DNA from 2 places in the Pseudoalteromonas sp. CO342X genome. Region 1 is predicted to be linked to the other one. Evidence: riboswitches for the same ligand, from Rfam matches in the RefSeq annotation. Region 1 holds a riboswitch; the other holds the start of a gene.
The links. A riboswitch is a leader RNA that binds a small molecule or an ion and turns the genes downstream of it on or off. The one in region 1 is predicted to bind lysine.

Region 1 (4,435 bases):
GATGATGCGACTTTCGCTATGCATCATAGGTAGGTATAAAAACATCAATTCAGTATCGTTGAGCTGGCGGTGATAGCCCTTTTCGATAGCGTGTTGGGTGAGGCTCAGCGCCAAAGGATCACTGGCAAACGCCTCTGGAGTGTCTCTGAATATATTGCGTGAAAACTGATCTAAGATAATGATTTCGCACAGCGCGCCAAGTGGTGTTGCTCTCCAGCTCGAAAGCTCACCTTGGTGCGCCATTTGGTGCAAAATACCGAAGCGATTTTTTATTATGCGATCAAAGTCCGCAGACTTCTTCCACCAATCTGATTCAGTGCATTCAACAAACCAGAATTCGTAGACGTCTTTATAATTCATGATGGCACTCCTAGGGAAAAACAAACTTGATGGTCAGCAGACCCTAACCGTTATAAACAAAGTGCCATCCATTATTCAATAATGCAACTTTTTTATTAGTTCCTAAAAAACAATAAATTCACTTACGCAACCTCTAGTAATTTAGCATGAATTGATTGCACAACCTGATCTGACTCCTGCTGCTCAACTAAAAAGCACAGATTGTGCTTGCTCGCACCATGGCATATTAGTCGAATATTAAACTCTGACAACACATCCATCAGGTTAAGTTGGCACTTCTTCAACTGGATCTCAGAACCTATCATGGCCACCAAAGTAAGATTATTTTCAACGGTCACATGACAAAACTCGCCAAGTTCATCCAAACAAGCTTGTTCTAACTCTGGTCGAGAAGCATTCGGCGCATTATCTAGCGTAAGCGCGACACTAATTTCCGAAGTCGTTACCAAGTCAACCGATATATTGTAATTACTTAAAATGGTGAAGATACGAGCCAAAAAGCCGCTTGCAAGAAGCATTTCAGGGCTCTTTAGCGTCAATAGTATTTGGTTTTTACGTTGTGTCACTGCGCGAATGCCTGCTTGCGCCGTTTTCTCTTTTTCAATCCAAGTGCCACCCGCTTGCGGATCACGACTTGAACCAACAAATACTGAAATACCTTTACGACTCGCTGGCAATATAGTTGCGGGATGTAACACCTTGGCACCAAATGTCGCCATTTCTGCCGCTTCATCAAAACTCAAACGAGGAATAGGTCTAGCCTTTACACACAAACGCGGATCAGTACTAAAAATACCAACAACATCGGTCCAAATATGCACACTTGACGCGTCAATTGCCTCAGCTAACAATGCAGCACTATAATCAGAACCGCCACGACCAAGCGTGGTCGTCTGGCCGTATTGGTCACTACCAATAAACCCTTGCGTCACCTGCACTGTGTCGCCAAGTAGCGCGACTAAATTGGTTTGCGCGGCTTCACGCGTAGCTGCAACATTTGGATTCGCTTTGCCAAATTGATTATCTGTTTTAAGCACTTTACGCACATCAAAGCGCGACGCCTGAACCTGATTATTCCGTAATATTTGGGTAAACAAATAAGAAGAAAAGCGCTCACCAAAGCTCAACATTTCATCGCATTGCTGTCTGCTAAGTGCAGGTAAACTCGCAAGGCTTTCAAATTCACTGAAGGTTTGCTTGTAACCCTCTGCAAGATCAGCATCCAAAGACACTTGATCGATAATCGCTTGCTGTATGTTTTCAACCGCTGCAACAACTGCTTTGCGCCCGGCTTCATCTTCCTTTTGTTGGGTTAGCGTCACCAGGTGATTGGTTACGCCAGCACATGCACTCACAACGACCACTCGAACATTTGGGTTGTCACGAACAATGTGGGCACAACGAGACATAGCTTCAAAGTCAGCGACACTGGTACCGCCAAATTTGGCTACAACATACTGCGAATTCATTTTCTCTCCTCTCGACTGTTGGCACAGTCAAATTTTATAAGGAGAACTCGGCATGGGATTTCTAGAAAGACGAACGCTTGAAATGACCTTTGCCAGAAGCTCTCCACCAATACGGTGACAGTTCCGAGGATTCAGCCTCGTAAACCGAAGAATCGTTGCGACGAGCAACTTTTCTCCTCGGCGAATACTTCCCTCACTAGTGGTCATTGGTCTCGTCACCTCACACTAACTACCTAAGCATCGCGCCTCTTCTGTTTATTTTGCCTTTGTTAATCTGAATAAAAGCAAAATAAAAGCCCGCAATCAATGCGGGCGATGTAAGAAAATTATCTTTTAGCCGTCTAGGTGTCAAGTTATTTATGAAAAACTTATCCCAAAGCGGTAAAAAATTAAATCCATTGGTCTTAAATAAGCTGACCCGCGAAATACGCACCACTATATCCAATGGTATATGCGATAAGCAGGTAGATACTCATTTTAAGATAGCTTGAGAAAGTTAAGGCTTTAACCTTACTCATTGCAATGATCCCCGCTGCAGAACCAATGATAAGCATAGAGCCACCAACGCCAGTCGCATAAGTAAAGGTTAGCCATTGCGCTGGAGTCATCGTAATGTCTGCTTTTAATAGCGCAGCCGTCAACGGCACGTTATCTACCGCCGCACTCATTAAACCGACCAAGTAATTTGCGTATTCCGGCGCAAGATGCAGATATAAATCGGTAAACTTAGACAGTACACCGACCTCTTTCAACGCACCAACTAATAACAGCACACCCACAAAGAACAATAAGGTGTCGTATTCAATTTCACGGATATAGTCGATGATTTTCTTATTAACGTCTTTCTTGCGCATCAAGAATTGCGCCATTAAGAACATCAAAGACAAGCCAAATAAGAAAGTTAGCATCGGCGGTACGTGGTATTGCACGCTTAAGAATAACGTAGCAAAAATGGTTGATAAGAAGATGAGTGCAATGGTGATATCGGTCTTTTCAATTCTGCGTAATTCAGCCTTTTCAAAGGTGATCTTATCATTCATGCCGATTGATAGCATCGCAGCTAAGATAAATACGCTAAAAATAGAAGGGGCAATTAGTAAAAGCAGATCAGGGATAGTCACTTTATCGGCTAGAAATATCATCAAGGTGGTTACATCACCGGTGATCAATGATACCCCACCAGAGTTAACGCTGAAGATGATTAACGTCGCATATCTAATTAACTTTTTCGGGTCTAATTTCAAAGACATGACTACAGCTAATGAAATAAGCGTCGCGGTGATGTTATCCGATATTGACGAAAATACGAATGCAAAAGCACCGACCAAAAACATTAGCTTGCGTTCGCTAATATGGGTTGGCATGATCCGGTGAACAATATTTTGGATAAACCCTTTTGAGTTCAAGTAGGCCACAAACGTCATGGCAGCCATTAAGAACAGCCAAAGTGTCGCGATTTCCAAAATGTTATGGTCTAGCTCAATTTGTACAATTTCTGGGCTTTGACCATGAATTGGAGAGATAAAGGCGATAATCCAACATAAAGTACCAAAAAAAAGCGTTGTTTTGGCCTTGTTTACGTGAATAATATCTTCTATAACGATGAGTATAAAAGCGATGGCGATCAGGGTTAGAATAATGGGCGTGACCATAATGCGTAAACAACCTGTAATTAAATGTAACAAGGGGTGGGTTCGTTTTCGCGGCGGATTCTAGCACCATCACAGTCCCCATGCTACGTACGATAAACATTTTGTGACAAATTGATGAAGTAGCGATGTAACTTAGCTACTACACACTGGAAAGTTATGATCCCAGCAAAAAAATTATTAAATACGATAAATGAACACTGGAGCGTACTCGAGCTACTTTTTAAACGATTTAAGCTCGCAGATTTCAGTCTAAAAGATGTACAAAACATCCTAAAACAGAAAAACCCTAGCTGGTCGAGTGAACGAATTTATAAAGAAACCAATCGATTACTCCAACAAGAAATTATTATCCCTTTAGCTAAATCTTCACAGTTAGAAATCAACCGTGCAATCGCTGACTTCGCCAGCTTTCTTTTACAAGAAGAGAGTCTTGGTTTAGCGGAAGAGATCACGGTGCTGGTAAAAGACTTAGAAAGATTAGGTAATCGCATCGCACAAGCTGGTGAAGAGGCTGACTACTCTGAGCTACGCCGTTTTAGCCGCATTATGGACGAACGCGTTCGTAAAATTGTTAAGCTGTTCGAGCATAACGAAAGCGCTATCATGAACTTGGTTGAACAAGCAAAGTCTGACACCTCAACGCTGTCTCTTGGCATGAGATATAAAGCGGTATTGGAAGCGTTTGACGAATATATCGAACCTATGCTGGAAATGGTCGATATTCATGGCCCTTTCCAACGCTGCTTTGATCAAATAGAGCTTCAGGTCAGTGAACAAATTGACGAGATTGAACAATTAGGCCGTGGTGCTGCAGACAAACGTATGCTGGAGCAGCTCAGAACACGCATTTTAGATATGCACCTCATTGGTAGAGAAAGTCTAAGCCGCAGCACCGACCTACTTATGCCGTTACGAGAAGAGCTACGCCGCAATACACTCATTACACGCCAAGCC
Region 2 (4,435 bases), on a different contig from region 1:
TCTAGGGTTTGAATGATCTTTGATAATGGATTCGCTTTAACGGCATACCAAAGCTTAACGATTTGCTGATCAACTAAGGGCTTAACATGCGCACTTAGCTTATCTAAATCGTAGCAAAAGAATGGCGTATCTTGTTGCTGGCTCAATGCCTCAGCTGTAGTTCGCTGTGACGTGCTCAACCAAGTCATTAGCGTAGAACCTCTTCCAGCGCCAGTGATGCATCACTTTGTTCATCACGGTATTTTACGATAAGTGCGCATGACATACTTAATCCTTGCGCGCGTGCCCATTCACTTGAGGCTGGACGAGAGCCTGGGATCACTATCGCGTTTTCAGGGATGGCTTCACCTTTGTCAAGCAATCGTTCGTTCACGCAGTCATAGACAGGAATACTTGCTGAAAGGCGCACACCCGGTGCTAATACGGCACCGCGTTTAACAACAACCCCTTCAACCAATACACAGCCTGCACCAATAAAGGCATCGTCCTCAACTACAACAGGACTTGCTCCAACCGGTTCTAATACACCTCCCACTTGCACTGCTGCGCTAAGGTGCACATTTTTACCAATTTGCGCGCAAGAACCAACCAACGCATGACTATCTACCATAGTACCTGAATCAATATAGGCACCAATGTTGACATAAGCCGGTGGCATAATGATTGTGCCGGCTGCGACGTAAGCACCACGTCTTACACTGCTTCCGCCAGGAACCATACGAACGCCATCTTGGGCAGCAAATCCGCGTGGTGCTAAGTTATCTTTATCAACAAATCCACCTGGGAATTCCGTATTTACGCCATTTCTAAATGCTTCAAGGATCCCTTGTTTTACTTCTACGTTAGCATGCCAATGGCCTTGCTCATCCTGTGTTGCAGCACGTACTGTGCCATTTTCTAAATCGTTTAGTAGGGTTAACCAGCTCATGTTTACTGCCTTAGTTCCAAGATAAAATCGTTTTGTTCGCGCGAGTGATCGCATCGGTATGGGTGAGTTCCAAATGTGTCAGTGGCGGGCGCAAGTTTGGACTTGTGAGCTTCCCTTGCAAGTGCATTAACACTTTGACTGGTATGGGATTTGCCACTGCAAATAAGCTATTTGCAGCTTCTGACCAAATGGTAAATAAATTAGGAGAGGTGCCGCTTAACGAGCGCCTTACAAATTCTGCGGTTTGCTGTGGCCATGCGTTTGCCGCAACAGACACCAGACCCGTTGCACCTGCTTGTGCAAAGTAGGGCATTAAGCCATCGTCGCCGCTATAGATGGCGACATCAGGCGCTGCCTGACGAAATGCTTCAAAGGTGGCAATATCACCACTGGCTTCTTTTAGTGCCCACAGATTAGGGTGGCAAGCTAGCTCGCCGAGTAGTTCAGGGGCGATAGCAACGGCACTGCGACCGGGTACATTGTAGAGCATGCAAGGGTTGTGGCTCTCATTAAGTAGTGTACTAAACCAATGTGCCAGACCAACTTTGCCGGGCTTTGCGTAGATTGGTGAGCCAAGTAAGAGCGCATGAATGGGCTGCGTATTACAAAAGCGCACCCATTGTGTTTGCTGCTCAAGATTACTGCCGCCAACGGCAACCATAAGTGGTACGCTTGGGGCTAGCTGGCAAACAAACTCAACGATTTGTTGCTGTTCTTGTTGGGTAAGCGCAAGGCCTTCGCCGGTACTGCCTAGTAAAAGGATACCGTTACGAGCTTGCTCTTGATCGCGTACAAGCGTGGTTAATGCGCCAAAATCAACCTGATTTTCAGCATCAAAAGGCGTTACTAAAGCCGTCCACAACGGATAGTCAGATAAGTTGAATTGTGATTTCATCTCTACCGAACTTAAATCATGTTCGGAGTTAGGAGAGTGTCCAAACTTCGAACCGTTAAAATTCGAAGAGCAATGGACTTAAAAAGGATAAGGCAGCCAATGGCCTTATTTTTCTAAGACCAGAAGCTCTCCACCAAATATGTTGGTGACAGTCGCTGGGATTCAGCCCAGTCGCCCGAAATGAGTATTAGCAAACAATAACTCAATTTCTCGGCGTATATTCCCCTCACTAAGCTGCAACGGAGTTTGCTCTCCTTCACTTAGTTACCTGAATAACGCACCTCTTCCAGCCCTTAATTTGACGCCGTGGCATCAAACTATCTAAATAGGGTGAACACGCATTGAAACATTTTGGCCGTCTAGGTGTCAAGCATCGGACTGTAAATAATACGATTGTTAACTACACTTAACATTGCAGCTGAGACAATGCTATGAGATGAAAAACAAAAATATGTCGTTAATAAATAAAGTTAAAAATCGTTATATCGGGGCATTACTTGCTATGGCTATATTGCTGTCGATGGCGATGGGGATTATGCAGTATTTACTGTATCAGCAGAGCCAAGACGCGCACGTAATTAATATTGCGGGTATGCAGCGGATGTTGTCCCAGCGCATCGCGCTTTTCAGTGCACAAGAGGATAAAAGAGACAGTGAGAATCTTCGTCAAGCCATTGATAAATTTGAAAGTAATCATGAGTTTTTAACTAAAACAGAGAGGAGGGAGGCTATTTATCTGAATGAGGCGCTTGCAGCGCTTTACTACCAAGAGCCAGTGCAATTGGATTTGCAAAGTAATACTTTTGTCACTTTATCAAGGTCTCAGTTTCAGCAGCCAACTCCTCAATTGGAGGAACAAATCTTTACTGCATCTCAGCATATACTCCCCAATCTTAACGAGGCCGTTTCACTATTTGAGCAGCACGCGCGAAGTAAAACAGAGATGGTGAGGAAAATAGAGCTGTTGATTTGGCTGCTTGGACTGCTGTTATTGTTTATCGAAGCCAAGTTTATATTTCGCCCGATGGCGCGAGAGATTGCTGAAGCACTTGATAAATTAGAGGCAGCAAGAAAGCTTGCCGATGATGCGCTACACTCAAAATCACGATTTTTAGCGCGTGTCAGTCACGAGCTAAGAACGCCATTGCAGGCCATTCAGGGGTATTTAGATGAATATCTGAGTAACAAAGATACCCAGCAATTACAGCATGTGAAAAGCGCAGCAAATCAATTGGATGTATTACTTTATTCGGTTCAAGACTTTAATAACCTTTCCGAGCAAGAAGTGGTCATTGAGCGTCATCAAGTCGCGTTGCGAGAAGTAATAAAATCGGCCTGTATTGCCTTTCAATTAACCGCACATAAGAAATCTCTCGCTTTTAATTTGGCGTTGAGTAATGAGTTAGATGTGACTTGTTATTGTGATGGTAAGCGTGTTGGTTGGTTGATCAGTGAATTGGTCAATAACGCAATTAAATTTACTGAGCGTGGCAGCATTCAAGTATTTGCGGATTTGGTTGTAGATGAAGATACGCCATATTTAGAGTTTGTTGTTGAAGATACTGGGCCTGGGTTCGACTATCAGCAGTTGCGAGAAGCTGTGCATAGCGAGCATTTTCAAGGCACGCAGTTAGGGCTGAAGCGCTGCCGATTACTCATCTCAGCGCTTGGAGGACGATTAGATTTTATTGCGAGGGAGCCAACCGGTACAAGAGCAACCTTGAGAGTCCCGATTGAAATTGACAATCAACAGACGCTGGCTCGCACAATGGAGCAGGTGTCAGCTCGCATTTTACTGGTGGAAGATAATTTACTAAATGCGCGCGTGATTGAAAAAATGCTTCAGCCCATAGCCAAGCAGGTAACGCATGTCGAACATGGTGAAGGTGCCCTTGAAGTATATGAGGTGGGTAAGTTTGATATCGTGCTAATGGATTTAAATATGCCTGTGATGGATGGCTTTGAAGCCACTGAGCGTTTGAGGGTGCTCGATCCGACCGTGCCTATTTTGGTCGTGACCGCAAATACTAATGCTGAGGATTTGGATAAGGTCTACGCACTTGGCGCAACGGCTCATTTGTATAAGCCGTTGCAACCGGATGTGCTGCATAGCAAAGTGGTGCTATTACTGAATGAGTGTGGAGACTTAGTCTCGTCTTAAACGAATATTTCCAACCCCGACTTCTGCATCGATGGAATACTGGCCTTGACCACGATAGTCTGTTGTCGAGCCAACCATACTCTTTTCGGAAGTTTCTACGTTGCCAAAACCTGATATTGCCGTTTTACCAACACCTGAATCTAAAGACACCTTTTTGAAATCGGTGGCGGTAGTCTCAATTTTAATTTTTCCTACGCCTACCTCTAAATCAGCAGAGTTATTAAGATCTTGAATATCAATTTTGCCAACACCAACCTCAACATCTAAGGCCAAATTAACAGGCACCTTAACTTGCCAAGATAGTTCATAATCATCCGAATTGATCTCGAGTGATAATTTATCTCCTGATGTGTTGCTGTTTAGGGTAGCTTCACTCACATCTGGTTTACCAAACCAACTGTCTGACTCTTTAGGTTCAACCAAAATTTCGACCTCTATGGTGCTGCCGTTG

Region 2: it holds a riboswitch for lysine, as region 1 does, so the genes downstream of both, dapA (4-hydroxy-tetrahydrodipicolinate synthase) here and lysC (lysine-sensitive aspartokinase 3) in region 1, are expected to answer to the same signal.

The regions. Positions count from the first base shown of each region.
Region 1 covers NZ_SGPH01000016.1:6,661-11,095, reverse strand. The annotation lists gene EXT47_RS07050 (DUF924 family protein) at 1-360, opposite strand, end outside; gene lysC (lysine-sensitive aspartokinase 3) at 483-1,829, opposite strand; lysine riboswitch at 1,918-2,088, opposite strand; gene nhaD (sodium:proton antiporter NhaD) at 2,234-3,481, opposite strand; gene EXT47_RS07035 (hypothetical protein) at 3,638-4,435, shown strand, end outside.
Region 2 covers NZ_SGPH01000006.1:34,978-39,412, forward strand. The annotation lists gene EXT47_RS01030 (PLP-dependent decarboxylase) at 1-188, opposite strand, end outside; gene EXT47_RS01035 (2,3,4,5-tetrahydropyridine-2,6-dicarboxylate N-succinyltransferase) at 188-928, opposite strand; gene dapA (4-hydroxy-tetrahydrodipicolinate synthase) at 939-1,823, opposite strand; lysine riboswitch at 1,939-2,117, opposite strand; gene EXT47_RS01045 (response regulator) at 2,260-3,984, shown strand; gene EXT47_RS01050 (hypothetical protein) at 3,970-4,435, opposite strand, start outside.